One region of the Novosphingobium anseongense genome, then DNA from elsewhere that is predicted to be linked to it. Evidence: predicted binding sites of a transcription regulator. Region 1 holds the regulator's gene; each other region holds the start of a gene.
What was found. Region 1 encodes LexA, which represses DNA repair genes until DNA is damaged. Its sites were predicted from a motif close to GTTCCNCNCTTGTTCT; they were not measured.
Positions count from the first base shown of each region.

Region 1 (3,800 bases):
AGGCATGATCATCGACCAGGTTCGCCTGATCGAGAAGCGCGGCGGCAAGTCGGGCGACTGGCGGGCAGCCGACCTGTGAAGCCACCGCCGCTGCCGCTCGAGGAAGCCCAGGCGCGCCTGCTCGCGCTGGCGACGCCGTTGCCGATCGAGCGCGTCGACGTCGACAGTGCGTTGGGCCGCTATCTCGCCGAACCCGTCGGCGCCCGGCGTACCCATCCGGCGACCGATCTCTCGGCGATGGACGGCTATGCCGTAGCTGCCGGCGACATGGCCGGCCCCTGGCAGGTGATCGGCGAAAGCGCCGCGGGCCATCCGTTCGCGGGCGAAGTCCGCCGCGGCGGCGCCGCGCGCATCTCGACCGGCGCGGTGATGCCCGCCGGCGCGAGCGCGGTGATCCTCCAGGAGGACATTGCGCGCGAAGGCGACCGCATCACCTTGACCGGTGAAGCACCCATCCCGGCGGACAAGCACATCCGCCGCAGCGGGCTCGATTTCGCGCTCGGCACAGAGGTACTGACCGCGGGCCTGCATATCGGCCCGGCCCAGGCGGCGCTCGCGATTTCCGCTGGGCATAGCCATGTCGCCGTGCGCCGTCGGCCGCGCATCGTCGTGCTCGACAGCGGCGACGAGCTCGCGGTCGACCTCGAAAGCTGCGCGCCGCACCAGGTTCCGGCCAGCAACGGCGTCATGCTATCGGCGATGGCGCGCGCGCTGTCATGCGACGTCGAGCGTGTGGGCCCAGTACCCGATTCGATGGAGGCCATGGCGGAAGCGCTCGACCGCGCGGCCGAGGCCGACGTCGTCGTCACCAGCGGCGGCGCTTCGGTCGGCGATCACGACCTCGTTCGCCCGGCCCTGCTCGCCTGGGGTGCCGAACTCGACTTCTGGCGCGTCGCGATCAAGCCGGGCAAGCCGATCCTCGTCGCTACCCGGGGCAAGCAGATCATCCTCGGACTACCCGGCAATCCGGTGTCGAGCCACGTCACCGCCTATTTGTTCCTGCTACCGCTGCTGCGCGCGCTGCTCGGCGCTGCCCAGCCGTTGCCGCGGCGGATTCGCACCCGTTTGGCAGCCCCCATGCGTGCCGGCGGAGCGCGGCGCGAATTCCTGCGCGCGGTGTGGGATGGCGAAAGCGTGACACCGCAGGCGATCCAGGACAGCGGTGCGATAGCCCCGCTCGCCGCCAGTAACGCACTGATCGACCGCGCCGCTCATGAACCCGCTGGAGAGACTGGCGACACGGTCACGGCCTACTTGCTGGAGAATGGCGGAATTGCTTGACGGCACTCGAATCGTTTCTTAATTGTTCCGCATTCGTTCACTGAACTTCCGCCTATTTGAGCTTCAAGGGGAGACTGCAGGATGCTGACGCGCAAGCAGCACGAGTTGATCCGCTTCATCCAGACCCGCCTCGAAGAGAGCGGCGTTTCCCCCTCGTTCGAGGAAATGAAGGAAGCGCTCGATCTCAAGTCGAAGTCGGGCGTGCACCGGCTGATCTCGGCGCTCGAGGAGCGCGGCTTCATCCGCCGCCTGCCCAACCGTGCCCGCGCGCTCGAAGTGCTCAAGCAGCCCGAGGACGTGACGACCGCCAAGACCACGACCCGCGCCGCAGCCAACAGCAACTCCGCGCTGACCGCACTCAAGCCCGCGGCCCCGGCGCCGCGGCCCGAGCCGGCGAACGACGTCATCGAGATCCCGCTCCACGGCCGCATCGCTGCAGGCGTGCCGATCGAGGCGCTCGAAGGCCAGTCGATGCTGCCCGTTCCTGCCGCGCTGCTCGGCCCCGGCGAGCACTATGCGCTCGAGGTCTCGGGCGACTCGATGATCGAGGCAGGCATTCTCGACGGCGACTTCGCGCTGATCCGCCGCACCAATTCCGCGCGCGACGGCGAGATCGTGGTGGCGCTGATCCACGGCGAGGAAGCGACGCTCAAGTACCTTCATCATGAGAAGGGCCTGGTCCGTCTCGATCCGGCGAACTCGGCCTACGAGCCGCAGATCTATCGCGATGGCGAAGTCGAGGTTCAGGGCAAGCTGGCGGGACTGCTGCGGCGGTATCACTGATGGGGAACGGCGGCCTGCCGCCGCCTCATCGATAATTCTCGAAGCACCCTTCTCCAGGCACTCTATCCGATCGTCACCCGTGCGAAGGCAGGGGGCCATCTAAGGGCGCCTCGACGCACCCTCCGTTTCAGGACGGGAGCTTGGCTGGGTCCCTACATTTTCAGGGGCGACAAGGATTGCAGGCAAAGCTTTGGCGGCTTGAGTTTCGCCACGCCCGCTTGCGGGCCGGACCCACGGCCGATCTTCCGGCTTGCGCCACCAGCCGTGCTCGCCCTGCGTTTCGACGACCGTGGTCACGCGCCGCTCCGCCAGATCGATCGCCAGTCCACCGGTCCGCTCCAGCGTCCGTCGGTCGGCCTTGAGCCAGGCCGGACGGCAGCTGCGCGGCAGCCAGCGGTCGGAAATTACGATATCGACGCGGTCGCAGGCGGCCACCAGTTGCCGCTCGGCCACCCGGTCACGCCCGCGGCCGATCAGCAGATGCCATTCGCGCCCGGCCCGCGGCAGCGTGACCGCGCAGAAGTCGCGATTGCAGCGCGCGCCCGGCCATTGCTCGAGCAGCCGCAGTTCGCCGTCCATGCCCGAGAGTTCGGTGAGGTTGTCGCGAACGAATTCGCTCTTCTGTTCGCGCAGGACCAGCAGCCCGCCGCCGTCCACTCCCGTGATGCCGACATGACGCCCGTCGCCCGAGACCAGAATGTCGGGCGGGCGCAGGAAAGCGAGTGACACTGTCGCGACCAGCACCGGTGCCAACCCCCACAGCCGCAGGTGCCCGCGCCACAGCGCCAGCCAGAGCCCGCCCGCAACGAACAGCGCGATCGCGCCACGCCCCATGGCGGGCATGGTCGTCACCGCGCCGGGCTGCGCCGCGACCCAGTGCGCGAGCGCGAGCATCACGTCGATCGACTGCCCAGTGAGCCACCAGGCCGGCGCGCCGAGACCGGCGAGATCGAGCACCAGCGCCAAGAAGATCAGCGGCATCGTCACCACGGTCGTCAGCGGGATCGCGACGACATTAGCGAGAGCGCCGTAGACGCCGGCGCGGTGGAAGTGGAACAGGCCGAGCGGCATGATCGCCAGTTCGATCACCACGCCCGTGACGAGCAGCATCGCCAGGTTGCGCGCCAGCCGCGTATACCAGCCCTCCTCGCGCGGCGCGAGGAATGCCCTCACCGGCGCCGCGCCGTGCAGCGCAACGATCGCGATCACCGCAACGAAGCTCATCTGGAAGCTCGGGCCGACCACGGCCTCGGGCCAGAACAACAGGACGAAGAAGGCTGCCACCGCGACCATCCGCATCGACAGCGGCTCTCGGCCCAGCGCCAGCGCCACGAGTACCAGCACCGCGCCAATGCACGAGCGTACGGTCGGAACCTCGGCCCCGGTCAGCAAGGTGTAAAAAATGCCCGCACCCGCACCGGCTCCCGCTGCGAAAAGCGGCAGCCGGACGCGCAGCGCCAGCCAGGGCCAGAGCGCGAACAGACGCAGGGCGATCAGGTAGACCGCCGCGACCACGGCGCTCACGTGCAGCCCGCTGATCGACAGCAGGTGGCTGAGCCCGGCGTCGCGCATCGCTTCGTCGTCGGCCTTGGAAATCGCACCGCGGTCACCGCTGGCGAAAGCGGTTGCGATCGCGCCAGCCGAGCCATCGAGCCGGCTGCGGACATGCGCGGACAGCCGCGCCTGGGCCCGTTCGAGCCAGCCGCCGCCCGATCCGCGTTCGATCACGGTCACCG
Region 1 covers NZ_JBBHJZ010000001.1:1,071,146-1,074,945, forward strand. Annotated here, with positions in the region: gene moaC (cyclic pyranopterin monophosphate synthase MoaC) at 1-79, shown strand, start outside; gene WG901_RS05185 (molybdopterin molybdotransferase MoeA) at 76-1,281, shown strand; gene lexA (transcriptional repressor LexA) at 1,363-2,064, shown strand; gene WG901_RS05195 (ComEC/Rec2 family competence protein) at 2,164-3,800, opposite strand, start outside.

Region 2 (3,800 bases), on a different contig from region 1:
TGCCGCCGTTGAGCCAAACGCCCCATTCGTGCCGTTCCAGCAGGACCGGCATGCGATCGTTGGTCGTCATGACCGCCGCATTCGCAGTCATGGTCATACCGGCATAGACGGGACCCGTCTCCTCGGTCTCGGCCCAGAAGCCCGCCCAGGCGACGATCGGTTGCTCCTTGACCGAAAACCACGTCCGCGTCTTCTCGCCGGAATCGCCTGCCGGGTTCGCGAAGTGCGTGAGCGGGATCAGGCAGCGGTTGTGCATGTCCTGGACCACCTCTTCCCAGAGCGGGTTCGTCAGGTCGGCGACGAGTCCTATGATGTCGTCCGCTTCACCGCGCTCGCGCATCTCGCGGGTTATGCGCGGGAAGCCCCAACGCATAGCCTCGAGTTGCCGATCGCCGCCGCGCTGGGTGACGACCGGCCCTTGCAGGCCTTCGACGATGTCGGTCGGTTGATAGTCCGAAATCCCGCACTCGGCATCGAAGTGAGTGGCGACGTCCTGGACCTGGGCGAGAAGCGCATAGAGGCGCGTCATGGCTAGTGGGCCGTCCTGGCGATCGGCGAAGCGAAATCTCCGAGCACCTGCTCGATCGGATGCTGACCGGTCTTCTCGTAGACGCCGCGGAAGAGCTTTGCATGGTAGTGAAGCTGCTTGCCGAAGTCCTCGCACTGTTTGCGCAGGTCCCGTGGCGTCGCCCCTTCCGGCGACTGCTCGAGCACGAGCGCCAAGGCCATAATCACGCCATCGATCGCCGCGTCGGGGTCGCGGCCAGCCAGGCCGGGCAGCGACCCGCTGACGATGATCCTGGCGACGAGATCTGCCACTTTGAGCGAGATTTCGTTTTCCTGGCTCAGGTCTTCGCCGTCGCCGGCGCCCAGTTTCTGATAGTCCATGGCTCTTACCTTTCAGGCCCGGAAGCGGCTCAGCGCGCGCTTCCATTCGCGTTCGTCGGGCATCTTGAGCTTGATCGTGGGAAGCTCGTCGCTCGCCTCGATCGTCTTCGGGCGGACTTTGCGATACCGTTCGCGCCAGCACCGCGAGCAGTAGAGGCGAGGGCGTAGGTCGCGAAACTCATCGCTCCAGCCCCGCTTCTCGCACAAATTCCATAGGCCGTGCGGTTGAAAGCAGGCGGTCTGCCCGCAGGAGCAGGCGGCGCGCACGCTGTTCTTCCACAAGGCTGCCTCGAAGACGTTGGTCGCGACCCTGAGGCCGTCTTGGTTGCGGCTCACAGGTCACGCCGCGGCATCCGCGACGAAATCGAACAGCGGCAGGCTGACGGGCCGCTTTTCGGCGAGCGCGGTCGAGGCGTGATCGGACGCGACGTTGACCCATTCGACGCTCCAGTCGAGCGAGAACGACTTGCCGGCGCGGTCGATCGTCACCGCGCCGGCGCCTTCGACGACGATCTCGAAGCGGGGATCGGCATGATGCCGCGCGCGGACCAGCGAGCCGTCCGAAAGCGCGATGCAGTAGGTGTCGACGAGCTCGATCTCGCCAAGCAGGCGAGGGGCTGCCGCGGGAATCGCAAGGTCGGCCTCGACGTCGCCGACGACGCACAGCCGCGGCTCTTTGGGCATGGGAATAACGGTGATGGCCAAGGCAGCTCTCCGACTCGGGGTGGCTGGTTGGTATAGAACAAAATAGGTACAAATCCAATGACGTCGTCCCAGCCTTGCGATACCCAAGGTCGGGTTTCCCTGATTCGCTGCAGGCCCCAATGCTCCACATCGTCCCCATCCACCTCGCGCCGATCGAGCTGCCGATACTGCTCGTCAGCGCCTCTGCGGGCTTTCCGTCACCCGCGCAGGACGACATGGAAGAGCCGATCAACCTCGGCGACTGGCTCGTCGAGCACCCGGCCGCGAGCTACGTCATGCGTGTCGAGGGTTGCTCGATGGTCGGCGCGGGGATCAACGACGGTGACCTTATCGTCGTCAGTCGCGCCAGGAAGCCCCGGCCTGGGCAGATCGTCGTGGCGCTCGTCCATGGCGACCGGACATTGAAGCGGCTGCGGCGGCGCGCCGACCGCCTCTGGCTCGTCGCGGAGGCCGAGGGCTACCCCGACATCATCGTCGACGAGCACGTCGAGATCTGGGGCGTCCTCGCAGGCCTTGCCCGGCGCTACCCATGAGCGCGCCGGTCGCCCTCATCGACTGCAATAACTACTATGTCTCGTGCGAACGCGCCTTCGACGCGAGCCTCGTCGGCGTGCCCGTCATCGTGCTCTCGAACAACGACGGCTGCGCGATCGCGCGATCGGCTGAGGCCAAGGCGCTCGGGGTCAAGATGGGCGATCCCATCCACCTGATCCAGGGCAAGGTGAAGGCGCACGGCATCCGCGTGCTCTCGTCGAACTATGCGCTCTATGGTGACATGCAGCGCCGCGTCGTCGCGGCGATCCAGCCCTTTGCGCGCGATTTCGAGATCTATTCGATCGACGAGACCTTCGTGGACTTCGCCGGCTTCGAACATCTCGATCTCGTCGCCCACGCACGCGCGATGAGCGCGCAGGTTCGCGAATGGACCACGATCCCGACCTGCGTCGGGATTGCGCCGACCAAGTCGCTCGCCAAACTCGCCAATGCCGCGGCTAAGAAGAATCCGCTGTTCGATGGCGTCGCGGATCTGCGCGACGAGGCGACCCGCAACTGGGTGCTCGACCGCTTCGCCGTGACCGACGTCTGGGGCGTGGGCCGGGCAACGGCTGCCAAACTCCACGGGCTTGGCATCAGGACGGCTGGGCAACTGCGCGACATGGCCATGAAGCAGGCGCGGGGTGTCGGCACAGTCGTCCTCGAGCGGCTGATCGCCGAACTGCGCGGCGTTCCCGCCGCCGCGGTCGAGACGATCGAACCGCAGCGCAAGGGCATGGCCGTGACTCGCTCGTTCGGCACGCCGGTCACCGACATCGACACGCTGATGGGTGCCGTCGCCCAGTACGCCATGCGGGCAGGGGAGAAGCTTCGCCAGCACGGTCTCGTCGCGCGCCGCGTGACCGCCTTCTTCCACACCAATCCGCACAAGCCCGAGCGGCCGCAATATTCGGCGACGCGTACGCTCAGCGCCCAGCCGATGACCAACGATGGCCTGGCGATCCTGGCACTGGCGCGCCGCGGCGTGGAGAGCGCCTGGCGCGAGGGCTACGGCATCACCAAGGCCGGGATCATGCTCGAGGACCTGATCGAGGAACGGCTTCGGCCCCTGACGCTGTTCGAGGGTGATACCGACAAGCGCGCGCGGCTTATGGCGGCCATGGACGAGGTGAACGGCCGTTTCGGCAAGTTCGCCGCGGTGCCGGCAACGCAGGGCTTCAAACGCGGCTGGGCGGCACGTTCGGACTCGCGCTCGCCCAACTACACCACCCGGATTGCTGACGTGCCTGCGGTGCGGGCCTGAGGCGCGCGCATGTGGCGGGGACCGCCTGGCGGCGTTGTCAGCCTGACATCGCGCGCTCTTGCGCCGGGCCATCATGACAGGACATAGGCGAGAACGACACCCAGAAGACCGCGATAGGGGCCTCCGCCAGTAGGGCATCGAGCAGGCGAGGCGCCGGGCGCCGCCCTCTAGAGAAGTGTGGTTCCACCAGGCGCGCTCCTCTTCGTCCAGAGTTCGGGCGTGCGATCGACCCGCAGTTCATCGTGGCAGGTTCGTACGAGCCCAAAGGCCTCCTCGTGCGAGCCAAGCATCCATTGATCGTACTGGTCGGGGCGCAGCAGAACCGGCATCCTGTCGTGCACGTCCGACATCTGCGGGCACCCATCGACCATCACCATTGAATAGGCCTCGCCCCACTCGATCGTATCGC
Region 2 covers NZ_JBBHJZ010000010.1:46,321-50,120, forward strand. Annotated here, with positions in the region: gene WG901_RS23510 (SOS response-associated peptidase family protein) at 1-529, opposite strand, end outside; gene WG901_RS23515 (hypothetical protein) at 532-888, opposite strand; gene WG901_RS23520 (hypothetical protein) at 901-1,224, opposite strand; gene WG901_RS23525 (hypothetical protein) at 1,228-1,593, opposite strand; gene WG901_RS23530 (LexA family protein) at 1,713-2,126, shown strand; gene WG901_RS23535 (Y-family DNA polymerase) at 2,123-3,391, shown strand; gene WG901_RS23540 (SOS response-associated peptidase) at 3,559-3,800, opposite strand, start outside.
Region 2: a site for LexA is predicted at 1,628-1,643, ahead of WG901_RS23530 (LexA family protein). Genes of this name have one in related genera too.

Region 3 (3,800 bases), on a different contig from region 1:
GTGGCGAGATAGAAGATCGCGAAGCAGGCGATCACCCCGGCGCTGCCCGCGACGACCGCGCCGAGATGATGCGACAGCAAGCGCGCCAGCGGCACGGCCGGCGGCGCTTCGCGTGCGGTGGCCTCGCGGAACGCGCGCGTCTCGCCGATCCGCAGGCGAATCCACAAGCCGAGGCCCACGAGCACCGCGCTCGCCAGGAAGGGCACGCGCCAGCCCCATTCCTGGAAATCCTGTTCGGACAAGCCGAGCCCCAGCAGCAGGAACAGACCATTGGCCGCGAGGAATCCCACGGGCGCACCGAGTTGCGGCGCCGAACCGAAGCGCGCTTCCCAGCCCTTGGGCGCGTTCTCGACCGCGAGCAGTGCCGCCCCGCCCCATTCGCCGCCGAGCCCGAAGCCCTGGCCGAAGCGCAGCACGCAGAGCAGCGCCGGCGCAATCCAGCCGGCCATGGCGTAAGTGGGCAGGAACGCGATCAGGAGGGTCGAAGCGCCCATCAGCATCAGCGAGGCGACCAGGGTCGACTTGCGGCCGATGCGGTCGCCGAAATGGCCGAAGGCAACGGCGCCGACGGGCCGCGCGATGAAGGCGATGCCGAAACTCATCAGCGCGAACAGCGTCTGCGCGGCGACGGATTCGGCCGGAAAGAACAGCGGACCGAACACCAGCGCCGCCGCAGTCGCGTAGATGTAGAAATCGTAGAACTCGACCGCCGTGCCCACGAGCGCGGCGGCGAGGATGCGGCGGTTGGCCCGAAGGGGATGTTGCGGTTGCATGGCGCGCACCGCTCACCGCTCGTCCTGCCCCCGTCAAGCGAAAAGGCGTCAAACAAAAAGGGCGCCGGAGACCGGCGCCCTTCCTGATCGGGCTAGATCGGTATCAGACGCCGCCGCGGTTGCGGCAGCTATCCTGCACACTCTTGGTGCATACCGGATAGTCCTTGTTCTGGGCATCGGCCGGCGGTGCGGTCAGCGCGCCCTTGTAAGGACCGGCCTGATAGCTCGGGTCGGCGGGCAGCGACGGCGCGACCGAAGAGTTAGCGGTCGCCGGATCCGGCGAAGGATCGGCCGCCTGGGTCGAGCCCGTGGGGTTGGCCTGGACCTGTGCCGGTGCCGAAGCCGGATCGTCGGTTGCAGGCGGCGCGGCCGCCGCCTCCGGGCTCGGCATGGTCGAAGCCGACGGCGGCGCGGCCGAAGCCGAGGGCGGCGTCGCCCCGGCGAGCTGCTGCTCGATCGACACCCAGGCCTGCGCGCGACTGGCAGGCGGCATGTCATAGACCTGCTTGCGCTGCGCGTCGGTCAGCGCGAACCAGCCCGTCTGCTGGCTCGGCGACAGGCTCCAGAAATAGGCCTGATATTCGGCAGGCCACTTGTCATAGGACGCCTTCTTGTCAGCCGGCCAGGTCGCATAGGCCGCCTTCTGCTGCGAGGTCGCGGCTCCGGCAGCAGCGGGTGCCGCCGCGGGCGTGTCGGTCGAAGCCTGGGCGGAAACCATCGTGGCACCGCCGGCAAGAGCGAGCGCAGCGGCGCTCGCAAGGAACAGATTACGCATGTCACTCTCCATTGAAGTTCGGTTGCTCGGAAAACCCGCGTTCCGAACGATGGTTCCGTTTGCCGGGTGCAGCGCCCTTGCGCCGCGCGCCTCTGTTCCCTAGCTGTTCACACGTGTCAGACCTCGTCCCCTCCTCGCTCTCCGCCGCTCCGGAAAATCCAGAAGATCCCTTGCTTTGCGGGCTGAATCCACCGCAGCGCGAGGCCGTTCTGACCACCGAAGGACCGGTGCTGATGCTGGCTGGCGCAGGCACGGGCAAGACCGCGGCGCTTACCGCAAGGCTTGCACATCTCGTCCGATCGCGCCTCGCCTGGCCCTCGGAAATCCTCTGCGTCACCTTCACCAACAAGGCCGCACGCGAGATGCGCGAGCGCGTGGGGCACCTGATCGGGCCCGCGGTCGAGGGCATGCCCTGGCTCGGCACCTTCCACTCGATCGCCGCGCGCATGCTGCGCAAACATGCCGAACTGCTCGGACTGCAGTCGAACTACACGATCATCGATACCGACGACCAGCTACGACTGCTCAAGCAGTTGATCCAGGCCAACGACCTCGACGAGAAGCGCTGGCCCGCGCGCCAGCTCGCCGGGCTTATCGACCGCTGGAAGAACCGCGGGATCAATCCCGATCAGCTCGATGCCGTCGAGAACGAGGCCTATGCCAATGGCCGCGGCCAACAGTTCTACAAGCTCTACCAGGAGCGGCTGAAGGCGCTCAACGCCTGCGACTTCGGCGACCTGCTGCTACACATGGTCAACATTCTGCGCGATCATCGCGACGTGCTCGAACAGTACCAGCAGCGCTTCAAATACGTGATGGTCGACGAGTATCAGGACACCAACCAGGTCCAGTACCTGTGGCTGCGACTGATCGCCCAGGTCCGCCGCAACATCTGCGTGGTGGGTGACGACGACCAGTCGATCTATTCGTGGCGCGGCGCAGAAGTCGCCAACATCCTACGGTTCGAAAAGGATTTTCCGGGATCCAAGGTGATCCGCCTCGAACAGAACTACCGCTCGACGCCCGACATCCTTGCCGCGGCCTCAGGACTGATCTGCGCCAACAGCGAGCGGCTCGGCAAGACGCTGTGGACCGAACAGGACGGCGGCGACCGCGTGCGCGTGATCGGGGTCTGGGACGGCCCCGAGGAAGCGCGCCGCATCGGCGAGGAGATCGAGCGGCTCGAACGCGAAGGCGCCCCGCTCGATCGGATCGCGATCCTCGTGCGCGCACAGTTCCAGACGCGCGAACTCGAAGACCGCTTCATAACGATCGGCCTCAACTACAAGATCATAGGCGGTTTTCGTTTCTACGAACGCGCCGAAATCCGCGACGCCATGGCCTATCTGCGCGTGATCGCCCAGCCTTCGGACGATCTCGCTTTCGAGCGGATCTACAACACGCCGAAGCGCGGCCTCGGTGACAAGACGCTCGAGAAACTGCACCGGCATGCGCGTGCGCGCGGCGTGCCGCTGGCGCTCGCCGCAATCGAGATCGCCGACACCGACGAATTGCCCGCGCGCGCGCGCAACACCCTGCTCTCGCTGATGCGCGACTTCGCGCGCTGGCGCGATCTGGCCAAGAGCCTGAGCCCGGCCGAACTCGCGCGCACCCTGCTCGACGAATCGGGCTATACCGCCGCGCTCCAGGCCGAGAAGACCGCCGAAGCCTCGGGCCGGCTCGAGAACCTGGCCGAACTCGCGCGGGCGATGGAGGAATACGAGACGCTCGGCGATTTCCTCGAACACGTCAGCCTGGTCATGGACAACGACGCGGCCGACGATGTCGAGAAGGTCACGATCATGACGATCCACGCCGCCAAGGGCCTCGAATTCGACAACGTGTTCCTGCCCGGCTGGGAGGAAGGCGTGTTCCCCTCGCAGCGCGCGATGGACGAAGGCGGACTCGCCAGCCTCGAGGAGGAGCGCCGGCTCGCCTATGTCGCGATCACCCGCGCGCGGCGCCGCTGCACGATTCTTCACGCCGCCAACCGCCGCATCTATGGCCAGTGGACCAGCTCGATCCCCTCGCGCTTCATCGCCGAGCTGCCCGAGGCGCATGTCGAGCAGGAAACGACCCTGACCGGTGGCGCCTCGCTCTGGCGCGCGCAATGGTCCGAGCATTCCGACCCCTTCGCCGACGTCGCCCGCGCCCAGCCCTCGCGCACGGTCACGCGCGGCCCCGGCTGGCAACGCGCCGCGGCGCAGATGTACGATCCCACGCCCAAGCGCCTCGCCGAACCTTCGCGCAGC
Region 3 covers NZ_JBBHJZ010000003.1:665,423-669,222, reverse strand. Annotated here, with positions in the region: gene WG901_RS17160 (MFS transporter) at 1-773, opposite strand, end outside; gene WG901_RS17155 (hypothetical protein) at 877-1,548, opposite strand; gene WG901_RS17150 (ATP-dependent helicase) at 1,662-3,800, shown strand, end outside.
Region 3: a site for LexA is predicted at 1,643-1,658, ahead of WG901_RS17150 (ATP-dependent helicase). Genes of this name have one in related genera too.

Region 4 (3,800 bases), 710 kb from region 1:
CGAACCCATGGTGTCCATCAGGGGTACCGCGAGGGTAATCGCCTCCACACCGAAACCAGGGTCTACCGTTTCCAGTCGTGAGATGACGAGCTTGGCCAGATGCGCGATATCGCGTGAGGGTGCCGCCGTTCCGACGCGAATGGTCTGGGTGATCCCATCTACCCGGTGAAAGAAACAGTCGAGCCGGCGCGCGCCCTTGCCGATCGCGGTGAGCTGCGCCACGACGTCGGAAGCAAGATCGCCGATCACTTGCGCGAAAGCTTCCGACGTGCCGATCGGCTCGAGCAAACCCCGGCGCGCGCGGGGAAGCGAGTCTGCAAACAAGGGATCGATCGGCTCTGGCACCATGCCGAGCGCCTGGTCGAGACGGCGGTAAAGGCCGCGCCCGAAACGCTTGGCGAATGGCCCGCGCGGCTCACCCATCAGCTGCTCGATCCGCTCGAAACCAAGCTTGCGCAGCGCCTCGGCTACGCCGGCTTCGATCCGCAAGGCGCTGATCGGCAGCAGGGCCAAGGCTTTACGGCTCTGTCCGGGCTCAATGATCACCGGGCGGCCAGCCGGCACATGCCGCGCGGCGGCGTGCGCGCATCCGGCCGTGTCCGCCACGCCAATCTGCAGGGACAAGCCAAAGGCCACTGTTCGGCGATGGAGATCCTTCACCAGCGATGTTTCATTTCCGAAGAGCGCGGCGCAGCCGGTTATATCGACCCAGATACCGTCGGGTGGATCGGGCGCGACGATAGGCGAGTACCGGCGGCCCGCCCACAAGGCCAGGCTGCGCAGGCCCGCAGCGTCCGCCTCGGGATCGGCGTCCATCGCCTGCAACTCGGGCACGAGCGATCGAGCCTTCGTCAGCGTCATCCCGGGCGTCAGACCGTGGCGGCGCGCTTCCAAATCGACGGCCGCGACAACGCGTCGACCATGGTCGGGAACGACTGTTACGAGCGGGAGTCTGGCGCCGTCAGGCGACGGCCCGAGCCCCTTCCTGCGCAGCCGGTCGGTCGACCAGTGCGGCAGGAAGAGTGATACGACCCTGCGCATCTGCTCCCTCCACGATCCAGGCGCGGCAATCTGCGCCGCGCGCGCGTTCCAGCGCGACGTGCCATCGCGGCCGGCCGAGCGATGGCAGGCCGGTCTCCTCACTGGCACTAGCCGTTATCCGCCATCGCGTGTTCGCAGCCGTGCCTTGGGCGACATGTTCGCGCCTGCAGCCGCGTCGAAAAACGAAGGCGGTCACACCATTTTTCTCCGCAGCGAGTTGCAGGCGCTTCGAAGCCGTGGTCGAATATTTCGCCACTTCTCCCACAACCCCGCCAAGCCCGGCATGACGCAGGCACTCTTCCATCGCCAGCAGGACGTTCGTATCGCTACCAGCCTCGACGAAGATCACCCGATCGGGATGAAGTCCAGCCTGGTGCAATGCCGGGATGAACAAATCGCGCCATCTCAAACACCAGAATATTGGTCCCTCCAGACGAGCCAGGACGGCTGCCAGGAAAACCGTTGCGGCGGCATCGTCAGCGAGCTCGGGACTGCCGGCAATCTCGTGAAGAGCCGCTGCCGCCAAGCCCCCACCAGGCAGGTGGCCATCGATCTCGTCGACCTCGAATGGAAGGAAGCTGCGCTCCCCACGCCCACCTTCGATCTGCGCGATCTGGGCGCGGAGGCCGTGAAGGACCGTCGAAGAACGCATTGTATCTTGAAAGACTCTCGTAGGTGATTCATGTTCCCTTTATGTTCTGGATGAGATTGATAGGAGTCAAGTGCGAGGCGGCCAATCTCATTCGAACCTGAGTGCGGCAAGCGCCCCACAAGGCCTTAAAACCTAGGGGTTGGCCCTGCAGAAATTATTTTGCGCTACTCGAAGACAGTCTTTGGCACGTGCGTGATCCGGCAGGCGAGATCCGCTTCGCCCGAAGCTACGACGTAGTGGTCGCCGGCATCCGCGATGCCGGTCGTGAAGACGACGTCGCGAACATACATCTGATGCTCGAGGTGCCGCGTAAGCTCCGGTGCCGCTTCGAGCAGCGGTTGATGCTGGGTAACGACCGTCATGCTAGGATCGTCTTGGTCGAGGACCGACCAGTACGTCCGATAAATGCCGACGATCTCCTTGGGCTCGACACCGTGCCACAGTGTGAGCCAGCCCCTATCGGTGAGGATCGGCGGCGTGCCGCCCCCCATCCTGGCTGTGGCGACCGTTGCGGAGTGGGGGCGGATGCCCGGACCGCGGTGCGGCTTCCAATGGAGGGCGTCCGGTGACGTCGCGAGGTTGATCGATGGCCCGGCGCGCCATTCGCTGCCCGGCGGATAGGCGAAGTACAAGTCGCCCAGAGGACGTGTCTGCGCCCAGTACTGGCCGGCAATCCGCCCCTCGAAAATCAGCATGTCCTTGTTCTGGTGATCGAGCACAATGTCCTCGAAGACCCAATCGAGGGCGTTCTGCGAGCTGTAGAGCGTCGTCGAGTGCCGTTCCGGGCTTACCGAACAGGTCGTCATCAGCCAGCGATCGTCGACCTTGCTTATGCGCGCGTCTTCCAGTCCGTACATCTGGAACGAGGCATGCGGCGCGACCACCTTGTCGTAGTGATGCATCACGACTTCGCAGCCGTCCGCCGACAGCTCGACCGGCAGCAGCCAGGACAGAGAGGTAAGCGCCATGATCTTCCAGCCCCCGCCGTGGAGGACGAATTTCCTCGGATCGGCGGTGTTGGCGAGCTCCAACGGCCAAGCATCCAGGACATAGCCGTCTTCGGTCCAGCGGATGTTGTGAACCTTGCCGTCAACGATCGGATGGCGCAGCGCCTCAGCGACCCGAACCATCATCAGCAGATTGCCGTTCGGCAGCCGTGTCAGCGCTGGGTTGAATGCGCCCAGGCAATATGTCTCTACCCCAAGCTGACCTGCCAAGGGGGACCGCGAGAGATCGATATCGTCCGGGACGAGGACGAGCTTGTCGACGGGAAAACTCATTCCTGCGGCTGTTGGCGAGGTGCGATCGTCAACTGCTGCACCACCGCGCGGCGTGGTTGCGTCAGCAGGTAGTGCACGCCGACGGCGATGTCCTCGGCACGGAGCATCTCCTCCTTGTGGATCATCTCGCGCTGTTTCTCGGCGGGGATGTCGGGATACTGGAAGTCGGCGCCGGTCTTTCCAGGCTCGACCAGGCTAACCTTGATGCCCTTGGGTCCAAGTTCCTTGCGAAGTGCTTCGCAGAAGCCCTGGATGCCATATTTCATGCCGGCGTAGACCGTCGAAGCGGGCTTCAGTGTGTGCGCGCTCATCGATCCGATCAAAACGATATCGCCGTGACCGCCCAATGCCTCGGCAGCGGCATGAGCGCTGAAAAGATAGGCCGTGAAATCGGTCGCGACTGCGTAGCGCAAATCCTGCTCGGACATTTCGAGGAGGCCCTTGGCCGGGACGGCGGCATTGATGACTGCGATGTCGAGACCGCCAAGATAGTCCCGGGCGGCATCCACGAAGCGCTGCGAGCTGCTGGGTTCGGCCAGATCAATCGTGATCCCGTCGCCCTTGCCCACTGTCCGGATCCGTTTCAGCGCGTCATCGAGGTGCTCCGGCGTGCGCCCGCAGACGAAGACGTCGACGCCTTCGCTCGCCAGAAGCACGGCGATCGCGCGCCCGATTCCAGTAGTGCCGCCGGTGATGAGGGCTTTCTTGCCCTTGAGGTCGGGTTTCTCGGTATGGGCGTCGGCCAGGTCGGTCATGGGGAAGGCTCCTTGATGCCCCTCTCGGAAAGCGCAGCGCTGCAGTGGGTTCCCTCGCGGAGTGTCAATCAA
Region 4 covers NZ_JBBHJZ010000001.1:1,783,163-1,786,962, forward strand. Annotated here, with positions in the region: gene WG901_RS08420 (DUF6504 family protein) at 1-1,041, opposite strand, end outside; gene WG901_RS08425 (ImuA family protein) at 962-1,693, opposite strand; gene WG901_RS08430 (glycoside hydrolase family 130 protein) at 1,858-2,973, opposite strand; gene WG901_RS08435 (SDR family oxidoreductase) at 2,970-3,728, opposite strand.
Region 4: a site for LexA is predicted at 1,726-1,741, ahead of WG901_RS08425 (ImuA family protein). Genes of this name have one in related genera too.